4 regions of the Nitratireductor lacus genome follow, and region 3 is predicted to be linked to each of the others. Evidence: predicted binding sites of a transcription regulator. Region 3 holds the regulator's gene; each other region holds the start of a gene.

Region 1 (5,779 bases), on a different contig from region 3:
CAGCAATGGGCCAGGCGTTGCATGGCCCCGGTTGGCGAACACCGCCCACGCGCCCATGGCGAGAAACGCAAAACCCATGTGCACGGCGCTGCTTTTCGCCAGCCGGGCCAGCGCCGATTTCATGTCAGAGACCACCAGTAGCGCACGAGGTGGAAGAAGATGGGGGCCGAGAAGATCACCGAATCCAGCCGGTCGATGAAGCCGCCATGGCCGGCGATCAGGTGTCCCCAGTCCTTCACGCCACGGTCACGCTTGATGGCCGACATGACGAGCCCGCCGAAAAAGCCCATGAGCACGATGACAAAGGACAGCAGTCCCGCCTGAACCGGCGTGAACGGCGTCATCCAGAAGAGGGCCGCACCGACGAGTGTGGCGCTCAGCGCACCGCCGACAAACCCCTCTACCGTCTTCGATGGAGAGAGCTTCGGCGCGATTTTGGTGCGTCCGATGAGCTTGCCCCAGACATATTGCAGCACGTCGCTCGACTGCACGACGACCACCAGGAAGGCGATCAGGAGCAGGTTGCGCCCTTCATAGCCGGGGATCTGCAGCGTGAGCAGTGCCGGCACATGGGAAACGCAGAAGACGCAGATCATCAGCGCCCATTGCACTTCCGCGACCCGCACAAGGAAATGATCCGTGTCGCCACGCAGTGCCGAGACGATGGGCATCAGGAGAAATGCGTAGACCGGCACGAGGATCGAATAGAGCCCATACCAGTCGATATAGACGAGATAGTATTGAAGCGGCAGCACGAGGAAGAAGGCGGAAGCGAGCGCCCAGTGATCGCCGCGCCGCGTGTCGGTCAGCGTCACGAATTCGCGCAAGGCAGCGAAGGAGGCGAAGCCGAAGAGAAGGATCGCACCCATCCGGCCGAAAAGCAGCGCACCGCCCATCAGGATGATCATCACCCACCAGGCGTTCACCCGGTCGTTGAGGTTTTCGACGACGGCATTGGACCCGTCGGGTGAAAGCCTGCGCTGGAGGAGATGTCCCACAAGCGAGGCGGCAATGAGAACGGCGGCAAGTCCGCCGAGCAGTTTCAGAAGATCGATCTGGTGCTCGGTCATCACGCGTTCCCTTGTTTGACGCCGGACAGGGATAAGAGCGCGTTGCGCGCGCGGGTGAGGAAAGCGTCCTTGGCTTCGTCTTTGCCGACACGCAACGGCGCACCGAAGGTAACCGTGCAGATAAGCGGCACGGGAACGAACTCTCCCTTGGGCATGACGCGGTTCAGATTGTCGATCCACACCGGCACGAAATCCACATCGGGCCGCGCTTTTGCGAGATGAAAGATTCCGCTCTTGAAAGGAAGAAGAGCGGCATCGGTCTCATTGCGTGTGCCTTCGGGAAAGATGATGAGGGAAGCGCCTCCATCGAGCGCATCGGCCATCTGCCCTATGGGATCGCTTGCGCGCGTGTCGCGGTTCCTGTCGATCAGCACTGCATTGAATACGTCTCGGCCGATGAAACGGCGCGTGGGGGATTTCAGCCAGTAGTCTGCGCCGGCCACCGGGCGGGTTTGCCGGCGCATGCGGACGGGCAGAACTGTCCAAAGCAGGATAAAGTCGCCGTGGCTGACATGGTTGGCAAAATACACCCGCTGCCGCGGGACGGGCTCGATGCCTTCCCAGTCGGCCCGCACCGCGGTGATGAAGCGTGCGAACAGCGTAATCGCACCCGCTGCCAGACGCGCTATGATTGCCATTGTCCCTCAAGCCCTGAACCGATTCGATCCCTGCTCTTGTATAGGACCGCCGTGAACAAGGCCAACCGCGTCAAAACATGACCCCGGCATGAAATTTCCATAACGGAAAAGGTATGGACAATGCATTCTGCAGATGCTGTCATCCAACCGTAACAATAGCCGACCAATAGAGACCGGTCCTAAACCGGCGTTCGACGCTACAGGGAGATGAAACATGAAACTTCGCGCAATGCTTTCCGCAGCCACAGCGTTGACTGTGGCGCTTCCGGCAATGATCGGCGTCGCACAGGCGCAGACCCAGGTCCAGTTCTGGCATGCCTTTACCGGTCGTCTTGGTGAACTTCTGGAAAAGCAGGTCTCCGATTTCAACGCCAGTCAGGATGATTATGAAGTCGTTGCCACGCTCAAAGGCAATTATTCGGAAGCCTTGAATGCCGGCATCGCCGCCTTCCGCGCCGGCGAGCAGCCGCACATTCTGCAGGTGTTCGAGGTCGGCACGGCCACGATGATGGCAGCCAAAGGCGCGATCAAGCCGGTCTATGAAGTGATGGCCGAGGCTGAGGCCGCGTTCGATCCAAGCGCCTACCTTGCTCCGGTTGCCGGCTACTACACCAACACCGACGGCGAAATGCTCTCGCTGCCCTACAACTCTTCGACGCCTGTTCTCTACATCAACAAGAACGCGCTCCAGGAAGCCGGTCTCGATCCCGAGGCGAAGCCTGCCACCTGGCCGGAGGTTGAGGAAATCCTCGTCAAGCTCAAGGAAGCCGGCTCGGAATGCCCGCTGACGACGGCCTGGCAGTCATGGGTTCATCTCGAGAATCTGAGCGCCTACCACAATGTGCCCTTCGCCACCGAAGCCAACGGGTTTGCCGGCACCAACACCGAGCTTGCCTTCAATGGCGACCTGCAGGTCAAGCACATCGACAAGATGGGTGCGTGGGCGAAGGATGGCCTCTTCAGCTATTCGGGCCGCCGCAATGAGGGCGGTGCGCGTTTCCGCTCGGGCGAATGCGCCATGTTCACCGAATCGTCGGCCGGTTACGCCGGCGTGAAGGCCGAGGCCGACTTCCCCTTCACCGTGACCAACCTGCCTTACTGGCCGGATGCGGAAGGCGCGCCCTACAACACCATCATCGGTGGCGCTTCGCTGTGGGTCATGTCGGGCCATGAGGCCGAGGAATATGCCGGCGTTGCTGCATTTCTGAATTACCTGTCCAGCGCTGAAGTGCAGGCTCAGTGGCACCAGGACACCGGCTATCTGCCGATCACCACGGCTGCCTATGAGCTGACCAAGGAGCAGGGCTTCTACAACGAGAACCCTGGCACCGACGTCGCTATCCTGCAGATGACCGGCAAGGCTCCGACGGAAAACTCCAAGGGTATCCGCCTTGGCAATTTCGACCAGATCCGCGCCATCATCGACGAGGAACTGGAAGCCGTCTGGCAGGGCCAGAAGGACGCCAAGACAGCGCTCGACGAAGCCGTGAACCGCGGCAACGAGCTGCTGCGCCGCTTCGAGCAGTCGACGCGATAAGTCTGTGAAACCTGCGGGGCCGGCAGAAATCTTGCCGGCCCCGGCATTCTTGGTTCGCCCATGGAAAAGCGCGTCACCTTCGATAACCGTTTGCTGCCCTATCTGCTGCTCGCGCCGCAGCTTGCAGTGACGATCGTTTTTTTCTTCTGGCCGGCCGGTCAGGCCCTTTACCAGTCGCTGCTTCTGCCTGATCCGTTCGGGCTTGGCGCGCGCTTCGTCTGGTTCTCGAATTTCGAATATCTTTTCAACGACCGGTATTATCTCCAGTCCTTCGTCACCACGGCCGTTTTCACCTTCTTCGTGACGCTGGTTTCCATGTCGGTCGCGCTTCTTTTTGCCGTGATGGCCGACCAGGTGATCAAGGGGGCAGGGGCTTACAAGACGCTGCTCATATGGCCCTATGCCGTGGCGCCCGCCGTGGCCGGTGTGATGTGGCTCTTCATGTTCCAGCCCTCCATCGGCGTGATCGCCTTTTACATGAAGGCGATTGGCATTGACTGGAACCCCGTTCTCAATGGGGGGCAGGCGATGACGTTGGTCATTCTCGCCGCCGCATGGAAGCAGATCAGCTACAATTTCCTGTTCTTCCTGGCCGGTCTGCAGGCGATCCCCAAAAGCCTGATCGAGGCGGCGGCGATTGATGGCGCGGGCAAATGGCATCGTTTCCGCACCATCATCTTCCCGCTTCTGTCGCCCACCACTTTCTTCCTGCTGGTGGTCAACATCGTCTACGCCTTCTTCGAGACCTTCGGCATCATCCACACGATGACGTCCGGCGGGCCTGGCCAGTCCACCACCATCCTCGTCTACAAGGTCTATTCCGACGGTTTCGTCGGGCAGGATCTCGGTTCCTCCGCCGCCCAGTCGGTTATCCTGATGGTTGTCGTGGGCATTCTGACCGTCATCCAGTTCCGCTTCATCGAGCGGCGCGTGCACTATTGAGGAGGGCGGAGCATGGTTGAAAAACAGGGGTTAGGCACAATCCTGATGCATGCGGTGCTGATCATCGGCATCGCCATCGTCTGCTTCCCGATCTACCTCACCTTCGTCGGCTCGACACTGACGCATTTCGAGATCATCCGCCCGCCCATGCCACTGGTGCCGGGGCCGCACTTCATCGAAAATTACAGTGAAGCGCTTACTTCCGGCATCACCGCGCCGGTGGGGCGCATGCTGTTCAATTCCCTTGTCATGGCCATGGGCATCGCCATCGGCAAGATCGCCATTTCGATCCTGTCGGCCTATGCGATCGTCTATTTCCGCTTTCCGTTTCGCATGCTTGCCTTCTGGGCGATCTTCATGACGCTGATGCTGCCGGTGGAAGTGCGCATCGTACCGACCTATGAGGTCGTGGCTTCGCTTGGCATGCTCAATTCCTACACCGGCCTGATACTGCCGCTCATCGCCTCGGCCACCGCCACATTCCTCTTCCGCCAGTTCTTCATGACCGTACCGGATGAGCTTGTGGAGGCTGCGCGGGTTGACGGTGCGGGGCCGCTGCGCTTCTTCAAGGACATTCTCCTGCCGCTCTCGGTGACCAACATCGCGGCCCTTTTCGTGATCCTGTTCATTTACGGGTGGAACCAGTTCCTCTGGCCGCTTCTCATCACCACCAGGCCGGAAATGAACACCATCGTGATGGGTCTGAAACAGATGATGCCGACCGCCGATGATTACGGCAACTGGCCCGTGACCATGGCGGCAGCGACGCTGGCCGTTCTGCCGCCGGTGGCGGTCGTGATCTTCATGCAGCGCCTTTTCGTCAAAGGCCTTGTCGAGACAGAGAAATAGAAGGACCGAAATCGGCATGGCGACGATTTCCATACGCGACGTTCGCAAATCCTACGGCAAGACCGAGGTCATCCATGGCGTCAGTCTGGATGTGGCCGATGGCGAATTCATTGTCATTGTCGGCCCGTCCGGCTGCGGCAAGTCCACGCTTCTGCGCATGGTGGCCGGGCTTGAGCGCATCACCGCCGGCACGATGGAAATCGGCGGGCGGGTGGTCAACGATCTGGAGCCGCGCGAGCGCGACATCGCGATGGTGTTCCAGAACTATGCGCTCTATCCGCATATGTCCGTCTTCGACAACATGGCCTACGGGCTGAAAATCGCCGGCAAGACGAAGGACGAAATCCGCCAGCGGGTCGATCAGGCAGCCACCATGCTGCAGCTCGAACCCTATCTCGACCGCAAGCCGCGCGCGCTTTCTGGTGGCCAGCGCCAGCGTGTCGCCATGGGCCGCGCGCTCGTGCGCAATCCTGCCGTCTTCCTGTTCGACGAGCCACTGTCCAATCTCGATGCGAAGCTGCGCGTTCAGATGCGGCTTGAGATCAAGCAGATGCAGCGCTCGGTCGGCACCACCGCGCTTTACGTGACCCATGATCAGGTGGAGGCGATGACGCTCGCCGATCGTCTCGTGGTGATGAATGCCGGCGTGGCCGAGCAGATCGACACGCCGATGGCTGTCTATGAACGCCCGGCGACACGGTTTGTTGCGGGCTTCATCGGCTCTCCGGCGATGAACATTCTGA
Region 2 (5,779 bases), on a different contig from region 3:
ACAATGGCTTCCTCGCGGGTCGCCACCGGTTCCGCCGGTGCGGTGTTTACGGACGGAGTTTCTGATGGCGTGGAAGGAGACGACATGGCACCAAGAAACCCACCGCCGTCCTTCGCAGCCGGTTTCGTGTCCAGCGACCCGAGGAAGCCGGCGCCGCTGGTTTGGCCGCCGTCGGAGCCGGCGGCTGCACTGGTCGTTGCGCTCCGGCGTTCGACGGTCGCCGTTTCCGTCACCACCCAGTCCGGTTTCGGATCGTCGCCCAGCGGCGAGAAACGGGGGAAGGAAACATCCAGCGCTTCGCCGTCATATTCGATGTCCGGGCGCACCTCGTAGGAAACCCAGTCGGCCAGATAGCTTCCGGCGATATCCCAATTGCCGTTGGAGATCACCTGTCCCACCGCAAAGAGCCACCAGGCGAAGACCATATAGAGCGCGACGGCAGCGATGATGAGCGCGGCGCGAAAGCGCTCAAGCAGCGGGCGCTGAAAAACATCCGTGTGGCGCGCGACGATGGCGTTGGCTTCGGTTTCGGTCATGGTCAGCCTCCCCGGCCGAATTCGAATGCCTGCCTGCCGACGAGGCGCCCGCGCAGCCAGGCCGAAAGCTGGTCGACCGCGACGATGGTGCAGAACAGGAGAAGGATGATGGCGAGCGTCTTTGCTTCATGCGTGCGACTGATCGAGAGGCGCAGCGCCTCGCCGATACCGCCGCCCCCCACTGCACCGATGATTGTGGAAGCGCGCACATTGATCTCGAAACGCAGGAGCGCGTAGCTCAGGAAGTTGGGCATGACCTGCGGCACGATGGCGAACCACACGCGCTCCACCCAGTTCGCACCGGCAGCGCGCAGGCCCTCCTCGGCTTTCATATCGGCGTTCTCGACCACTTCGAAGAACATTTTGCCGAGCGCCCCGATCGTATGGATCGAGACTGCGATGATCGCGGGCACGGCGCCGATGGTCAGCACGGCCAGAAAGAAGCCGGCAATGACGATTTCGGGAAAGGCGCGCAGCAGTTCCATGAAACGGCGCACGAAGAAGCGCAGCCAGCGCCGGGTCGTCAGGTTCGATGCGGCCAGGAAGCACAGAACGAAGCCAAGGCCGAAGCCGATCAGCGTGGAAACCAGCGCAATGTTGATGGTCTCCAGCATTTTATAGAAATATTCGGGCAGATAGAACGTCTCGGTGAGATAGATCCGCCCATCGGGATAATTGTATTTCAGGCTGCCATCGTCATAGGGCGAGGGCAGGTCGAAAAGGGCGCGCCAGATTTCCCAGCCATCGCGCGGCATCATCTGTCCCACGAAATCGAACAGATAGGGCAGGCGGTCGAAGAACTTGCCGGCGTTCGATTCATTGGCAAACCAGAGCGAACCACTCATGGCGAGAACCATGAACACGATGCCGCCAATGGTGTAGAGCCGGCGGCGTCCGGCCAGTTCGCGCCAGTGGCGCTCCACGGCCTGGCCGGCTTCGGAAAGAAGCGGGGAATGGGTCGTTGCTGTCATGTCTGGCACGCCTGTGCGACAACGCCGCCGGCACGGGCCGGCGGCGCGTCAGATTGCGGGAAAGGGATCAGGAACCGATCTTGGAGCGACGGGCGTCGATGATCGGCTCGTAGAATGCCGGCGTCACTTCGGTGTAGCCCTTGTAGTCACCGCCCTGGATGGCTGCGAAGCACTCCGGATCGGCTTCCGGCATCTCCATCATGAAGGTCTTGAACTTGTTCTTCATGTCGGCGTCCATGGAGGTGCGAACCACGACCGGGCCGTTCGGGATCAGCGGGGACTTCCAGAGCTCAACCAGATCGTCCATGTCGAGAATGCCCTTCTCGACCATCTTGTGCAGGTTGCCGGAGGTGTAGCCGTCGGAGAACTCGCCAACGCCCGAAGCCCAGGTCGTGCCGGCGTCGAACGTGCCCTTCACAACTTCGAGAACCAGGTTCTCATGGCCGCCGCCAAAGCCGGTTTCGCCAAAGAACTCTTCAACAGAAGCGTTGATGGCCTTGGGGAGCGTGACGGCGGGTACGAGGTAACCGGAGGTGGAATCCGGGTCGGCGAAGCCGAGCTTCTTGCCCTTCATGTCTTCCAGCGACTTGATGCCGGAATCCTTGCGGGCCACCATGACCGAGTGATAGCCGGTCGAACCGTCGGTCTGCACCGTGGTGAGGATCGGCTCAACGGCCTCCGGATCTTCCAGATAGACCTTCGCATAGCCCGAAGCGCCGAGCTCGGCATAGTCGAGCGTGCCGCCGAGCAGGCCCTGGATCACGCCGTCATAGTCGGCAGCCGGGAACAGAGCGACCTTCTCGACGCCCAGAACCTCGGGAAGCTTGTCGACCATGCAGGAGAAGTTGCGCAGGCGGTCGGCTTCGTTTTCGCCGCCGAGAATGCCGATGCGGAATTCCTTCAGGTCTTCGGCCTGTGCGCCGCCGACCATCATTGCGGTGAGCGCTACGGCGCCCATAAGAGCTTTCTTGAACATGACGTCTCTCCATTTGGGTGCCGGCTTTTCCCGCCGGCGGGTTTTCAGGCAGAGCGGCCCGTTACGCGGGCCAGGCGATCCCGTGGGTCAGACGGCGGCGAGCGCCGGTTGAGCCTGACCGGTCGATTTTCTTGCCGGCTGTGGAGCCGGGACATTGATGCTGGTGGAGGTGATCGCTTCGGAAAGCTCCGCGCCTTCCTCGCCGCCGTAAATCGTGCGCACCGCTTCGCTGGTCAGCGCTTCCGGCGGACCGTCGAACACGACAGCACCCTTGGCCATGCCGACAATGCGGTTGCAATAGGCGCGCGCCGTGTCGAGCGTGTGCAGGTTGGTGATGACGGTGATGCCTTCGCGGGCGTTGATATCGGCAAGCGAGTCCATCACCACCTTGGCGTTGAGCGGATCGAGCGAGGCGATCGGCTCGTCGGCGAGGATCACTTTCGGCTCCTGCATGAGTGCGCGGGCGATCGCCACACGCTGTTGCTGACCGCCGGAAAGCGTGCCGGCGCGCTGCAGCGCGGTCTGGGCGATGTCGAGGCGCTCCAGCGCGGCGATGGCGCGGATGCGCTCCTCGCGGGTGAACATGTTCATCAGGTTGAGAACGGTGGAACGATGGTTGAGGCGCCCGAGCAGGACATTGGTCAGCACGTCGAGGCGCGGCACCAGATTGAACTGCTGGAAGATCATGGCGCAGTCGCGTTGCCAGCGGCGAAGCTCCGCGCCTTTAAGAGCTGATACTTCTTTGCCCTGAAATGAGATCGAGCCCTCTGAAGGATCGATCAGCCGGTTGATCATGCGCAGAAGCGTCGATTTTCCGGCGCCCGAGCGGCCAATGACACCGACCATCTGGCCCTGTTCGATTTCCAGTTCCACGTCGCGCACGGCCGTGTTCTGTCCGAAGCGTCGGGTGACCTGTCGAATTTCAAGCATTTGCTGATCCCGTTAAGCGCCTTGTTGCGGCTCTCCCGCGGGCTTTCCGCCCTTGTTGCTCTTTCGCCTAATGGGTGTGGATGAAACCTGGATGTCGCCTGGGTGACGGTTTTTTGACAGTGCACAGCTCCGGCAGGTACGGGGTGGTACGCATCGAATGCGGTTCTCTGCCGGATGTGTTAATGGGTCCTGCCCCTAAGGGGCGCTGTCTGGAGGGAAACAAACCATGAGTACGAAGCATTCCGGCACGTGTCTGTGTGGCACGGTGAGATTTGAGATCTCAGGCACATTCGAGCGCTTTTATCTGTGTCACTGTTCACGATGCAGGAAAGGATCGGGCTCCGCCCATGCGGCCAATCTGTTTTCGAGCGAGGCCGAGATCACCTGGCTTTCAGGCGAAGACTGTATCGAGAGTTATCGCGTGCCCGATGCGCGACACAGGAGGAGCTTCTGCCGAAGCTGTGGTTCAGCCCTGCCGAGGGCGGAGGCGGGGGGCGCGATGATCGTCGTTCCTGCCGGCAGCCTAGATACGCCCGTTGATATCCGGCCCAATGCGCATATCTGTCTTTCCAGCCGGGCGAACTGGGATAACGGGCTGGATGAGGTAACCCGGCTGGACGGCCTGCCGGGGTAATGCGCGAAATTGTTAGCGAGGGCCGCAGAGCCGCTTTCTTGCGGCTGCGTACTCGTCCACAAGCCGATCCACCAGCGCGCCTGCTCCGGTGATCTCGCCCACCGCACCGACACCCTGTCCGCTGCCCCAGATGTCGCGCCAGGCCTTTGCATCGGCGCTGGCGAAATTCATCTTCGACGGATCGGCTTCCGGCAGGTTGTCGGGGTCCATGCCGGCCTTGACGATGGAGCCTTTCAGATAATTGCCGTGCACGCCGGTAATGAGGTTGGAATAGACGATATCGGCTGCGCGCGAAGAGACGATCATTTCCTTGTAATCGTCCGGCGCACGCGCTTCGTGTGTGGCGATGAACGGCGAGCCGATATAGGCAAGATCCGCGCCCATGGCCTGTGCGCCAAGAACCGCACCGCCATTGGCGATGGCGCCTGAAAGAAGCAGCGGCCCGTCGAACCACTGGCGGATTTCCTGCACCAGGGCAAAGGGAGAAAGCGTGCCGGCATGGCCGCCGGCCCCGGTTGCAACCGCGATCAGCCCGTCAGCGCCTTTTTCTATGGCCTTCCGTGCATGGCGGTCGTGAATGATGTCGTGCAGCACGATGCCGCCATAGGAATGGACGGCCTGGTTTACTTCCTCGACCGCGCCGAGTGAGGTGATGACGATCGGCACCTTGTGATCCACACAGACTCTCAGATCGTGCTCCAGCCGGTCGTTGGAACGGTGAACGATCTGGTTGACCGCGAAGGGGGCGGAGGGGCGATCCGGGTTCTGTGCGTCATGCGCGGCCAACTCTTCGGTGATCTGCGAAAGCCACTCGTCGAGCTGTTCCTTGGGGCGGGCGTTGAGCGCGGGAAACGAGCCCACCACACCGGCCTTGCATTGCGCTACCACCAGCGGCGGATGCGAGATGATGAACAGCGGCGCGCCGACGACGGGCAAACGCAATGTGTCGAAAACGGCCGGAAGCGCCATTGGCTATCCCCTTAATTGACGTATTCGTAAACGTCAAAGCTTTACAGCATCTCACCCCGTATTGAAAACCTCCGGCCGCACATTTTGTGCCGATGCTTTCTCAGCCGGGCGCGATGTCGTTGTGCCGGCGCGCGAGGAAGTCCTTCATCGCCGCAAGCCCGGCTTCAATGCCCCTGCGTCCGAAGCCAATGCGGAAGCGCCCCGCAGGCGTCTTCATCAGCTCTGAATGGTAGACCGAGGCGGGCAACAGCAGAACGCCCGCCTGCTCCACGAGGTCATGACAGAAGCGCTCGACACCGTCCCGCCCGTTGTAGCGTGGATAGGCAACGCAGCCGCCATCCGGGTGCCGCCAGTCGAACAGGTCCGGATACTCTGCGAAGAAACGATCCATCTTCTCCAGATTTTCTGCGATAAGCGCGCGATTGCGCGCGAGGATCCGGTCGCTCACCGAAAGCGCCATGACCGCCAGCCGTTCGCTCGGGGCGGAATTGCAGATGGAGAGATAGTGCTTGTAGCGCTCCAGCTTCTGCAACAGCGCCGTGTCGCGGCTGGCGATCCAGCCGATACGCAGGCCCGGCAGGCCGTAGGCCTTGGACATGACGTTGAGGGAAACGCCCTTTTCATAGGCTTCCGCTGCCTGCGGCAGGCGCCCGGCCTCGTCGCGTTCGAGCAGGCGGTAGACCTCATCACTAAAAAGGTAGAGATCGTGCTCGCGGCATAGCGCCACGAGGGCCGCGAAATCCTCCTGCGGCATCAGGGCGCC
Region 3 (5,779 bases):
CTTCTGGTGGCGGTCGAGAACTTTCGGCCGGAGGAGGCAGCGGAGATTCTTGAGACCGATCTCAACGGTATCAACGCAATGCTGCACGAGGCCAGCGAGGAGATCTCCCGCCAGGTGGCAACCGATATCCTGATCATCGAGGATGAGCCTCTGATTGCCATGGATATCGAGGAGATGGTCGAAAGCCTCGGTCATCGGGTTGTCGGCAACGCCCGCACGCACAAGCAGGCCGTAGAGATGTTCGCGAAGACACAGCCGAAAATGGTGCTTGCCGACATCCAGCTTGCGGATGGAAGCTCGGGCCTCGATGCCGTGAACGAAATTCTCGAAGCGGCGACCGTTCCCGTCATCTTCATCACGGCTTTCCCGGAGAGATTGCTGACCGGTGAACGCCCGGAGCCGACTTTCCTGGTCACCAAGCCGTTCAGTCCCGAAATGGTCAAGGCGCTGATCAGCCAGGCGCTGTTCTTCGATCACCAGGCACGCGCCGCTGCCTGATTGAGTGCTGGCTTCGCCGCTTCCGAAGGGCCGCCCCTCCACGGCGGCCTTTTATTTTGCCGGTTTTCTTTCGACCGGGAACCAATCTCCCTGCGCAGACGTTTAACAGCCATAACTAAACGGAGAGACAGCATGCTTTACTGGGCACTCATATTTCTGGTCGTCGCGCTCATCGCCGGCGCCCTCGGCTTCGGTGGGATTGCAGGCGCGTCCGCAGGGATCGCGCAGATCCTGTTCTATATTTTCCTCGCTCTTCTTGCCATTTCCCTGATCATGGGGCTGCTGAGGAGACGCGGTTAAACAAAGGGACAATGACGTAAACGAATGCGGCACCCGGCGAGGCGGACCATCCATGGCTTCCGCTTCGGGGAGACAGTGAAAGGAGAACGCCATGGAACACATCGCTGCGCTTCTTCTGATTGTCGGCTGCTCCGGCAACATGGCCGAATGCCGCGAACTTCCCGCCCCCACGCCTGTCTATGAGACATTCGAGGAGTGCGAGGCGGAAAGGCCCGTCTCGATGCGTGAGCTCGAAAACGAGGCTCCGCGTGTTATGGCGACATGTGTCTATGTTGATCCGGCGCTCGTCTATGACGACGCGGTTCTGGAATGGGACGTTACGGACGACGGCAAGCTGACGGCCACCCTTGAGCCGGTGACGAGCTTTGCGGTTGCCCGGAACGAACATGGCAGGCCCGCAAGCACGCTCATGAAGTGATCGAACCGACTGCAACGACATGCAAAAACCCCGGCAATTGCGCCGGGGTTTTTGTGTCGGTCTGTCTCAGGCTTCACGGATCGCGTAGCCGGCGCCGCGAATGGTGCGGATCACGTCGGGAAGCCGGCCCTGATTCACAGCCTTGCGCAACCGGCCCACATGGACGTCAACCGTGCGCTCGTCGATATAGATCGTTTCACCCCAGACATTGTCGAGCAACTGGCTGCGCGAGAAAACGCGGCCCGGGTGCTGCATCATGAATTCCAGAAGACGGAACTCTGTCGGCCCGAGACGGATTTCATTCTTGCGCCGGTAGACGCGGTGCGATTCCCGGTCGAGCACGATGTCGCCGACGGAGAGAACCGTTGACAGCACTTCCGGCTTGGCCCGGCGCAGGAGCGCGCGGACACGCGCCACGAACTCCGGCGTCGAAAAGGGCTTCACGAGATAATCGTCGGCCCCGGTGGAAAGACCACGAACGCGGTCGCTTTCCTCACCGCGCGCGGTGAGCATGATGATCGGCAGGCGCTCGGTTTCCGGGCGCATGCGAAGCCGGCGACACAGTTCGATGCCCGACACAGCCGGGACCATCCAGTCCAGAACGAGCAGATCCGGGACATTTTCCTGCAGGCGCACCTCGGCTTCATCGCCGCGCGATATCATCTCTACCTGATAACCCTCGGCCTCCAGATTGTATTTCAGCAGGACGCAGAGCGGTTCGTCGTCTTCAACGACCATGACCTTGGGGGCAATCATGGAAGGCATTCTCCTAGGGCATTGCTACGGCCGTCTACGCATCCGCATCGACCGTCATCTGTGTTTCATCGAGCTTCGGCCGCTGGACCGGAAGCTGTTCCCCCGTCACCACATAATAGGCATTTTCGGCGATATTCGTCACGTGATCGCCGATGCGTTCGAGATTCTTGGCGCAGAACAGAAGATGCGTGCACGACGTGATATTGCGCGGATCCTCCATCATGTAGGTCAGCAGTTCGCGAAACACCGACGTATACTGGATGTCGATCTTCTCATCCTCGTCGCGCAACCGGATCAGCGCTTCGGCATCGCGCTTCACATAGTGCTCGACCACCGCATTGACCTGATGCAGCACCAGACCTGCCATCGCATCGATGGAATGGGCGAGCGTGCGCGGCGTGGCGCTCTGCCCGACCGCGCTCACGCGCTTGGCGATGTTCTTGGCGAGATCGCCGATGCGCTCCAGATCGGCTGCCATGCGAATGGCACCCACAACGCTGCGCAGGTCCTGCGCCATCGGCTGGCGCTTGGCGATCAGCGTAATCGCACGCTCGTCGAGATCGCGCTGCTTGGCATCCATGATCGTGTCGTCGGAGATGACACGCTGCGCGAGCGCAGTGTCGGAGTTGAGCAGGGCATTGGTTGAGGCGCGGGTCATCGCACCGGAGAGATCGCCCATATCGCGGATGAGGCGGTCGATCTCACCGAGTTCCTCATCGAAGGAGCTGACTGTGTGCTCGCCCATGATCTGGTTCCTTATCTGTGCGTCAACCGAAGCGGCCGGTGATGTAATCCTGGGTGCGCTTGTCATCCGGGTTGGTGAACATCTTGTCCGTCGGACCTTCCTCGACAAGGTTGCCCAGATGGAACATGGCCGTGCGCTGCGACACGCGCGCCGCCTGCTGCATGGAGTGCGTGACGATGACGATGGTGTAGTTCTCGCGCAGCTCGTCGATCAGCTCCTCCACCTTGGCGGTGGCGATGGGGTCGAGCGCCGAGCACGGTTCGTCCATGAGGATCACCTCGGGCGAAACCGCGATGGCGCGCGCAATGCATAAACGCTGCTGCTGGCCGCCGGAGAGACCCGTTCCAGGCTCATGCAAACGGTCCTTCACCTCGTTGAAGAGACCGGCCTTTTGCAGGCTGGACTCGACGATCTCGTCGAACTCCGCCTTCTTCGATGCCAGACCGTGAATGCGCGGTCCGTAGGCGATGTTCTCATAGATCGACTTGGGGAACGGGTTGGGCTTCTGGAACACCATGCCGACGCGGGCACGCAGTTCCACCACGTCGATCCTGGGATCGTAGATGTCCTGCTCGTCGAGCGTGATCCTGCCTTCGATGCGGCAGATATCGATCGTGTCGTTCATGCGGTTGAGACAGCGCAGGAACGTGGACTTGCCGCAGCCCGAAGGGCCGATCAGCGCCGTGACCTGGTTCTCCAGGACATCCAGGTTCACATCGAAAAGCGCCTGCTTCTCGCCGTAGAAGACACGCACATTCTCGCCGCGCATCTTGAGGGGCCTTGGCTTCTGGCTCGCATCCAGTGCTTCTTCAACAGCAGCATCAGTGAGCATATTCATGTCCTTCCACTCCGTTACCAGCGACGCTCGACGCGCCGCCGCAGAATAATGGCGGTGATGTTCATCACGGCGAGGAACAGCAGCAATACGATGATAGCGCCCGAAGTGCGCTCGACAAACGCGCGTTCGGCTTCGTTCGCCCACATATAGATCTGAACCGGCAGCGCCGTTGCGGGATCGAGCGGCGTGGTCGGGTAATCGGCCACGAAAGCCACCATGCCGATCAGAAGCAGCGGTGCCGTTTCGCCGAGCGCCTGCGCCAGACCGATGATCGTACCCGTCAGGATGCCGGGCGCGGCCAGCGGCAGCACATGGTGAAACACCGTCTGTGTGCGCGAGGCGCCAAGGCCGAGGGCTGCCGCGCGGATCGACGGCGGCACGGCCCGCAGCGCCGCGCGCGTTGCGATAATGATCGTCGGCAATGTCATCAGCGTCAGCACCAGACCGCCCACAAGAGAAGCGGATCGTGGCAGATGCATGAAATTGATGAACACAGCGAGGCCGAGGAGGCCGAAGACGATGGACGGCACGGCCGCCAGATTGTTGATGTTGACCTCGATCAGATCGGTCAGCTTGTTCTGCGGTGCGAACTCCTCAAGGTAGATCGAGGCGGCAACGCCGATCGGCAGCGCCAGGACGAGCACGATCAGCATCATGTAGATCGAGCCGACAATAGCGACGCCCATGCCTGCCGTTTCGGGCCGGCTCGATGCACCGCGGGTGAAAAGCCCCGAATTGAAGCGCTGTTCCAGAACGCCATCGGCTTCCATCGTGCGCATCCATTCAAGCTGCTGGTCGGAGACCTTGCGGCGGCTTTCATCCACGTCGAGGTTGACCTGCCCCTTCACGGCAGAATCCACATCGCCGCTCGCGAGCACCCACACATTCCGGGTCGTACCGATGATCGACGGGTCCGCCACCACCATGTCGCGCAACTGGGTGCGAACCCCGTTCGAGATCAGACCACCCACCTCGCGAACCAGCTTGCGGTTCTCCGGATCGACCCCTAGCTTCGTCACCAGGGCATCTGTCGCAAGTTTCGGATAATTGGCCGTCAGAAGCGCGTTCGGGTCGGTGGCGCGCTCATTGTCCGGATCGATCACGTTCTCGGCGAAGGTGACATCCAGATTGATGGAGCTCTGCCAGAAAGCGGTGTAACCGTTGGACACCACCGACCACAAAAGCGCGGCCAGAAAGAAGATGCCGATGGCGATCGCGATGATGCCGTACATCCGGAACCGCTGCTCTGCCGCATAACGCTTCTTGATGCCGATGTCTCGGCGCGCGGCTGCGCGGGGAGCATCGCCCCCTTTGTAGACAGCGTCGGTCATTCGTATTGCTCCCGGTATTTGCGCACGATGTACAGCGCGAAGATGTTCATGCCGAGTGTGAGCACGAACAGGGTCATGCCCAGCGCGAAGGCCACCAGTGTCTGCGGCGAGGTGAACTCGAGGTCACCCGTAAGCTGGTTGACGATCTTCACGGTGATGGTCGTCATCGCCTCAAACGGGTTGAGCGTGAGGTTGGCCGCAACACCGGCAGCCAGCACAACGATCATGGTTTCGCCAATGGCGCGGGAAGCCGTCAGCAGCAATGCGCCGACAATGCCCGGCAGCGCGGCTGGCATGATGACGCGCTTGATGGTCTCGGAACGCGTCGCGCCAAGCCCGAGCGAACCGTCACGCATGGCGCGTGGCACGGCGGTGATGATGTCGTCCGACAGCGACGAGACGAACGGGATCAACATGATGCCCATAACGAGACCCGCCGTCAGAACGCTCTGGGCCTGAATAAAGCCGGGGCCGCCGGCAATCGCCGCGCTCATGTCGCGCAGGAACGGACCGACCGTGACCAGGGCGAAGAAGCCGTAGACGATGGTCGGAATGCCGGCCAGAACCTCAAGCAGGGGCTTGACCACCGAACGCACGCGCTTGGAGGCGTACTCGGCCATGTAGATCGCAGCCATCAGACCGACCGGAACGGCGAACAGCATCGCCACGAAGGCGATATAGACCGTGCCGGCAAGCAGCGGAATGAGACCGAACTGCCCCTCCTGCGCCTCTGCACCGGCAGCGGCGAAACGCGGGTCCCAGACGGTTCCGAAAAAGAAGTTGCTCAGCGACACCGAGCGGAAGAAGTGGATCGTCTCGAACAGCATCGAGAAGACGATGCCCACCGTCGTCAGGATGGCGATGGTGGAGGCGGCTAGCAGGCCCCAGGTAAT
Region 4 (5,779 bases), on a different contig from region 3:
ATGCCCGCCTTCCACTCCGCCTCCATCTCCACCAAGATGCTGCAGGAACTGGGCGGCTCCACCGTCATCGGCCCGCTTCTGGTGGGGCTGAACAAGTCTGTTCAGGTGGTTTCGCTGAACGCGAAGGATTCCGATATCGTGAACATGGCGGCGATTGCGGCTTATAATGCGGCGGTTTGATTTGGGGACCCATCCGGTTGGTCGCGCAATAGCGCGACCAACTGCTTCTGCGCGCCACCTAAGTAAGTTAAACGTCCTCCTGAACAGGCTTCCAATAAACTGAATCGATCAACCGTTCCTCATACCAGAAATGAATTCCCGGGTCTCATCATCAACATTCAGATCTCGCACTGAATGAACACAATACAGACCGGAATCGCAAACTTTCTTGGTATTATGGCTTGCAAAAAACTTTCCAGACAATTCACGAAGGTATCTTATCTCAGAAATCCCTTAGTTACCCTTGCTCTTGTCAACACATCTATACAGCGCGTGAGCTACCAAATCGGCTATTTGAAGAAGGCTTTCTTCAGATTTCTTTTTCGTGGATATCCTGTCAATATTTATGTACCTCAAATTCTCTGTGAACTTTATCAAAGGCTTCCTTTGGCACGCTTTGAGAAAAGCCCTCATTCTTGAATAGTTTAAATTCGCCTCTTCAAAAACTATATCTATATCTTCCGGCGAAATCCCGCGCATCCTTGCGAAAAACCCAATGCGCTCCATAAGATACTGAGAGCATTTATTATAGCACTTTCCACTATCATTCGATATTGAATACTTGTAATCCCGCAACGTTTCCTTCCTGGAGATTACACCAAATAACGTCAATTCAAGATTCGACACAGTTTTTGCAAACTTGACTATTTGATTATGATTCAAACTCGCGCAATGAAGATTGTCGCGCTTGAATTCAGCACAAAGATCTACCAAGAATTGTTCAATATGATTTCGAGATGATTCCTTAATAAGAACAGCACCTAAAGTCATATACGGAGAAGCACCGCCTGATGTTTCGGAACGGATTCTCTTGATACCAGGCTCACCACTTTCATCGATGAGTACGGTGAATTTTTCCGCCACGCTTTGGTCTCCCACATGATTCTGGCCACCAATTGTAGCAGCGCAGAGACACAAATGCTGCGAACGCAGCAGGCGGAAGACGGAACAAAACGAACTGAGAAACTCGCAACCTCAAGCCGCAAAACGCTGCGCTTCAGCCCCGTAGTAATTAATATACCGATCCGAGATCGCCTCCACCGGCAGCACGACGAACACATCCGTGGTGCCGAAATCATGGTCGATCACGCAGCCATCGCCAAAGCGGGCGCCGAGGCGCAGATAGCCTTTGACGAGGGGCGGCATGGCGGCAAGCGCCGAGCGGGTCTGGATCGCTTCCTTCGGCATCAGGTCGAGCGGGGCATAGCGGCTGGCGACGGCGCGCACATGCCACTCGGCCTCCACCTGGCAGAAATGCCCGAGGAAGGAGAGCGCTTCCGCATGGGCGGCCGGCACGACGCCGGGGAAGGAGGCGCAGCCCATCATCACGTCGATGCGCTTCTTGCGGCAATAGGCCCAGATGCCCTGCCACAGAAGCTCGATTGTGCGCTTGGTGCGGTAGGGCGGCAGAACGCAGGAGCGGCCAAGCTCCAGAAAGCGGCGGCCCTGATGGCGGGCCATCAGCGTCTCGATGGCGAATTCGTCTGCGGAATAGAATTTTCCGGCCCGGCGCGCGCCCTCCGGCGTCAGGAGCCGGTAGGTGCCGACAATGCGGTCCACATCCTCGCCCGGAAGCGCGGTGTCGAACACCAGAAGGTGGTCGCACACGGCATCGAATGCATCCGCGTCGCGGTCGGCATTCAGCGCGCCGAGCGGCGCTTTCGCGCCCATCTCATTGTAGAAAACCCGGTAGCGAATGCTCTGGGCCGCGGCAATCTCCTCCTCGCTGCGCGCAAGGCGCACTTCGAGCGAGCCGATGCGGCCCAGAAGCGCATCCCCGGCATCGCCGGCGAGCGGCGGCCTTGCGGCCTGGTCATCGAGAGGGGCCCGGTTCAGCGTGATGCCCTGCATTGCTGATTCTCCTCCGCTTGGCGTTGACGCTGAAATAGTGGTCGCTTGCGACAGAACTATGACACTACCGTCACAGGGGGTGAGCGGCAAGCGGGTGTGCGATCCGGGCATCGCCCCTGCTTCACCGGCAGCACCTTCTGCGACACCCGGCCTCGCTTCTCAATGGGTCCCGGGTCAAGCCCGGGATGACGCGGTGCTTGGAAGGGGAAGACACACACAGCCCTCATCCTGAGCGTGTCGAAGGGCGAGGGCGGCATGGAGTGCAGCGGCGGTGGCGAGGGTCGTGCATGCCTTCACCCCGCCCTTCGCCCTTCGACAGGCTCAGGAAGCGCAGGATGAGGGTGAAGGCACGGAGAAGCGGCATTCGCAACCCGCCCAATCGAACCGCTCATTCCGCACCTGGGTCTGTCCCCCACCCTGTTTTCAGGCCGTGACCTGCAGCTCCAGCGCGGCCAGAAGTTCGTCAGGGTCGAGCGGCTTGGTGACAAAGCCATTGGCGCCATGGGCAAGCACGCCGCTGCGCGTCTCCTCCTGCCCGTCGGCGGTGAGAACGAGGATGGGCAGTGGCGCCAGCCCGGTTTCCTCCTCGTGCCGGCGGATGGCGTTGATGGCGTCGAGCCCGTCCATCACCGGCATGTGCAGGTCCATCAGCACCGCATCGAAGCGTGTGCCCGGCGCGCTCACCGCCTCCACCGCCTCGCGCCCGTTGGAGACGAGCGTGACCCGATGCCCCGCGCGAGACAGTGTGGCGCGCGCCAGCATGGCGTTGATCTCGTTGTCCTCGGCGACCAGAATGTTGAGCCCGCCCGCGCGCCGGCCCATGGTCCCGGCATCATGCGTGCGGCCGAGCGCTTCGGCAGCCGGCCAGATGGCCTCGCCCTTGCTGCCCAAAAGCTGGCGCAGAAGCGTCCTGCCACGCACGGGTCGCGCGAGAAAGGCGCCATAGCCGCTGGCGCGAAACGCGGGAAGCCGCCCGCGCTCGGAAGGCGTGATCAGCGTCAGCGCACGATCTCCGCCCACGCCGAGCTTGTGCAGACGGGTGATCAGCGCGCCATCGTCGCTTTCGAGCGAGGCGTCGACCAGCACCGTGTTGAACGGCCGGCCGCTCTCCTCGGCGAGCCTTGCCGCATCCTCCGCAGTGGCGGCGATGGCCGCGCGCCCGCCATGGACACGCACGGTCATGGCGATGGTCTCGGCCTCCTGTGCGAAGGGCGAGAGAATGACGGCGTTGATCCCTTCAAGCACGGGTTCGACGCGGCCCGCCTCTTCCGCCTCCGCGCCCAGCGGCAGGAGCACGGCAAATTCCGAGCCCTCGCCCGGCGTGCTCGCCACGCTGATCGAGCCATTCATCGCGTCGACAATGCGCTTGGTGATGGCAAGGCCGAGCCCCGCGCCGCCATGGCGGCGGGTGGAGCTGCCGTCCACCTGTTCGAAGTCCTTGAAGATGCGACTGATATCGTCCTTTTCGAGCCCGGGGCCGGAATCGGAAACGGCAATCCGCAGCGCCGGCGCACCATTCTTCTCCGCGCGCGAAACCGCGACCGTCACCCCGCCCTCGTCGGTGAATTTCAGCGCATTGCCGAGCAGGTTGATCAGCACCTGGCGCAGGCGGCCCGGATCCGCCGTGATGGTTTCGGGCACATCCGGCGCGATGTAGCAGCCAAGGCCGATGTTCTTCGCAAAGGCGCGGGCAGACAGCAGTTCGACCACGTTCTCCACGAGCTCGTTCACCGGGAGCGCCTGGGGCTCCAGTTCCAGCCGCCCCGCCTCGATCTTGGAATAGTCGAGCAGGTCCTCGATCAGCGCCACAAGCGCGCTCGCAGAAGTGGATACCGCGCCCACATAGGTGCGCTGCTCGGGCGTCAGTTCCGTGTCGGCCAGAAGTGTCGCCATGCCCATAATGCCGTTCATCGGCGTGCGGATTTCATGGCTCACCGTGGCGAGGAAGCTCGATTTCGCGCGGCTTGCCTGTTCGGCGCGTTCGCGCGCGTTGATCAGCGCCGTCTCGGCCCGCTTGCGGGCGGTGATGTCGCGCGCAATGGCCCGGTGCGACACCGAATCCGCGCTGTCGTCGCGCACCGAGTGCTCGATCCATGAATACCAGCGCACCCCGCCACGCGTGTGGATCGCCACATCGGTGGAGCTCAGGCATTCGCCATCGGTGAAGGCGGCATCGGGCACGAGGCCGATATCGATGCCGAGCTGGCTCAGCGTGCGGCCCACCAGGGTGGAAGGGTCGCGGCCCAGAAGGTCTGCAAACACGCGGTTCACATAGACGATGCGGCCGCTGCGGTCTCGGTGGACAATCAGGTCACCCAGCGCATCCACCAGCCCGTGAAAGCGCTCCTCGCTTTCGCGCAGCTCCCACATGCGGTCGGCCAGTTCTTCGAGCTCGCCGCGATTGACCGCTTCGGATTCGGCCAGAACCGATGCCATGCGTCGATCCACCATGGACGCCCGAAGGGCGAGCGCCAGCGCAACGCCACCCAGTGCCAGGAGCGCCATGCTGATGAGCGGTGAGGCACCGGTCAGATGACTCAGCCCCGCAATCAGCAGAATCGCCAGGCCGATGGCCAATTCGCCATGATGCGTCGGCACGGGAAGCCGCACCGGCGCCAGCGCCGGTGGCCTGATGCGGATCCTCTTGCGCGGCTGCCGCTCCGGGGGGAGCGTCCTTGCCGGCTTCGGGTCGCCTTTGTTTTTCCCCGCCATTGTCATGGCGCAGACAATAGGCGGCGGGCATTACGGAAGCTTTTGGCTGGCCGTTCGAATTTTAGCGAATGGCTTAACTGGGCATCTCCACAACCACGCGTCCGCGCACCCTGCCCTCGATGATGTCCGTTGCAGCCGAAATCACGTCGCTGAACGGCACGACGCTTGCGATGGCGCCAAGTTTTTTGTGGTCGAGTTCTTTGGCAATGCGCTGCCAGGCCTCCATGCGCAGCTCCTTCGGCGCCATGACGGAATCAACGCCCAATAGCGAGACGCCGCGCAGGATGAACGGCGCGACACTGGCCGGCAGGTCCATGCCCTGCGCCAACCCGCAGGCCGCCACCGCGCCGCCATAGGAGGTCATGGAAAGCACATTGGCGAGCGTGTGGCTGCCCACCGCATCAATGCCACCTGCCCAGCGCTCCTTGCCGAGGGGACGGGCGGGACCGGAAAGCTCCTCCCGGTCGATGATTTCTGATGCGCCCAGCTCCTTCAGGTAGTCGGCTTCGGATGCTCGCCCGGTGGAGGCGATCACGTGATGCCCCTGCCCGGCCAGAAGCGCGATGGCGACAGAGCCGACACCGCCGGCAGCGCCCGTCACCACCACCGGCCCACGCTCCGGGGTGATGCCGTGACGCTCCAGCGCCATAACGCACAGCATGGCCGTATAGCCAGCAGTGCCCACAGCCATCGCGTCCTTCGCGCTCATGCCATCGGGCAGCGGCACCAGCCAGTCGCCATTCACCCGCGCGCGCCCGGCATAGGCGCCGTAATGCGTCTCGCCCACGCCCCAGCCATTGAGAATGACCTTATCGCCCTCTTTCCAGCCGTCATGGGAGGATTTCACAACCGTGCCGGCGAAATCGATGCCCGGCACGAGGGGAAAGCGTCGCACCACGGGCGCCTTTCCGGTGATGGCGAGCCCGTCCTTGTAGTTGACGGTGGTCGCCTCCACGGCAACTGTAACGTCGCCCTCCATCAGATCGTCTTCGGAAAG

Evidence for each region. Region 3 encodes PhoB, which activates phosphate uptake and scavenging genes when phosphate is short. Its sites were predicted from a motif close to TGTCATNNANCTGTCAT; they were not measured.
Region 1: the regulator PhoB is predicted to act here: its motif matches at 1,846-1,862, upstream of ugpB (sn-glycerol-3-phosphate ABC transporter substrate-binding protein UgpB).
Region 2: the regulator PhoB is predicted to act here: its motif matches at 3,516-3,532, upstream of phnC (phosphonate ABC transporter ATP-binding protein).
Region 4: the regulator PhoB is predicted to act here: its motif matches at 2,118-2,134, upstream of olsB (l-ornithine N(alpha)-acyltransferase).

The regions. Positions count from the first base shown of each region.
Region 1 covers NZ_JBWKMB010000009.1:17,119-22,897, forward strand. Annotated here, with positions in the region: gene AC07E3_RS09165 (hypothetical protein) at 1-123, opposite strand, end outside; gene AC07E3_RS09170 (phosphatidate cytidylyltransferase) at 120-1,070, opposite strand; gene AC07E3_RS09175 (lysophospholipid acyltransferase family protein) at 1,070-1,708, opposite strand; gene ugpB (sn-glycerol-3-phosphate ABC transporter substrate-binding protein UgpB) at 1,923-3,245, shown strand; gene ugpA (sn-glycerol-3-phosphate ABC transporter permease UgpA) at 3,306-4,187, shown strand; gene ugpE (sn-glycerol-3-phosphate ABC transporter permease UgpE) at 4,200-5,036, shown strand; gene AC07E3_RS09195 (sn-glycerol-3-phosphate import ATP-binding protein UgpC) at 5,053-5,779, shown strand, end outside.
Region 2 covers NZ_JBWKMB010000002.1:260,788-266,566, forward strand. Annotated here, with positions in the region: gene phnE (phosphonate ABC transporter, permease protein PhnE) at 1-536, opposite strand, end outside; gene phnE (phosphonate ABC transporter, permease protein PhnE) at 539-1,507, opposite strand; gene phnD (phosphonate ABC transporter substrate-binding protein) at 1,575-2,483, opposite strand; gene phnC (phosphonate ABC transporter ATP-binding protein) at 2,571-3,413, opposite strand; gene AC07E3_RS03020 (GFA family protein) at 3,640-4,047, shown strand; gene AC07E3_RS03025 (NAD(P)H-dependent flavin oxidoreductase) at 4,060-5,016, opposite strand; gene AC07E3_RS03030 (pyridoxal phosphate-dependent aminotransferase) at 5,117-5,779, opposite strand, start outside.
Region 3 covers NZ_JBWKMB010000003.1:170,117-175,895, reverse strand. Annotated here, with positions in the region: gene AC07E3_RS03905 (response regulator) at 1-498, shown strand, start outside; gene AC07E3_RS03900 (DUF1328 domain-containing protein) at 631-798, shown strand; gene AC07E3_RS03895 (hypothetical protein) at 890-1,216, shown strand; gene phoB (phosphate regulon transcriptional regulator PhoB) at 1,283-1,969, opposite strand; gene phoU (phosphate signaling complex protein PhoU) at 2,007-2,717, opposite strand; gene pstB (phosphate ABC transporter ATP-binding protein PstB) at 2,740-3,555, opposite strand; gene pstA (phosphate ABC transporter permease PstA) at 3,570-4,886, opposite strand; gene pstC (phosphate ABC transporter permease subunit PstC) at 4,883-5,779, opposite strand, start outside.
Region 4 covers NZ_JBWKMB010000002.1:216,041-221,819, reverse strand. Annotated here, with positions in the region: gene AC07E3_RS02860 (NADP-dependent malic enzyme) at 1-180, shown strand, start outside; gene AC07E3_RS02855 (DUF3800 domain-containing protein) at 454-1,083, opposite strand; gene olsB (l-ornithine N(alpha)-acyltransferase) at 1,195-2,070, opposite strand; gene AC07E3_RS02845 (PAS domain-containing hybrid sensor histidine kinase/response regulator) at 2,494-4,782, opposite strand; gene acuI (acrylyl-CoA reductase (NADPH)) at 4,856-5,779, opposite strand, start outside.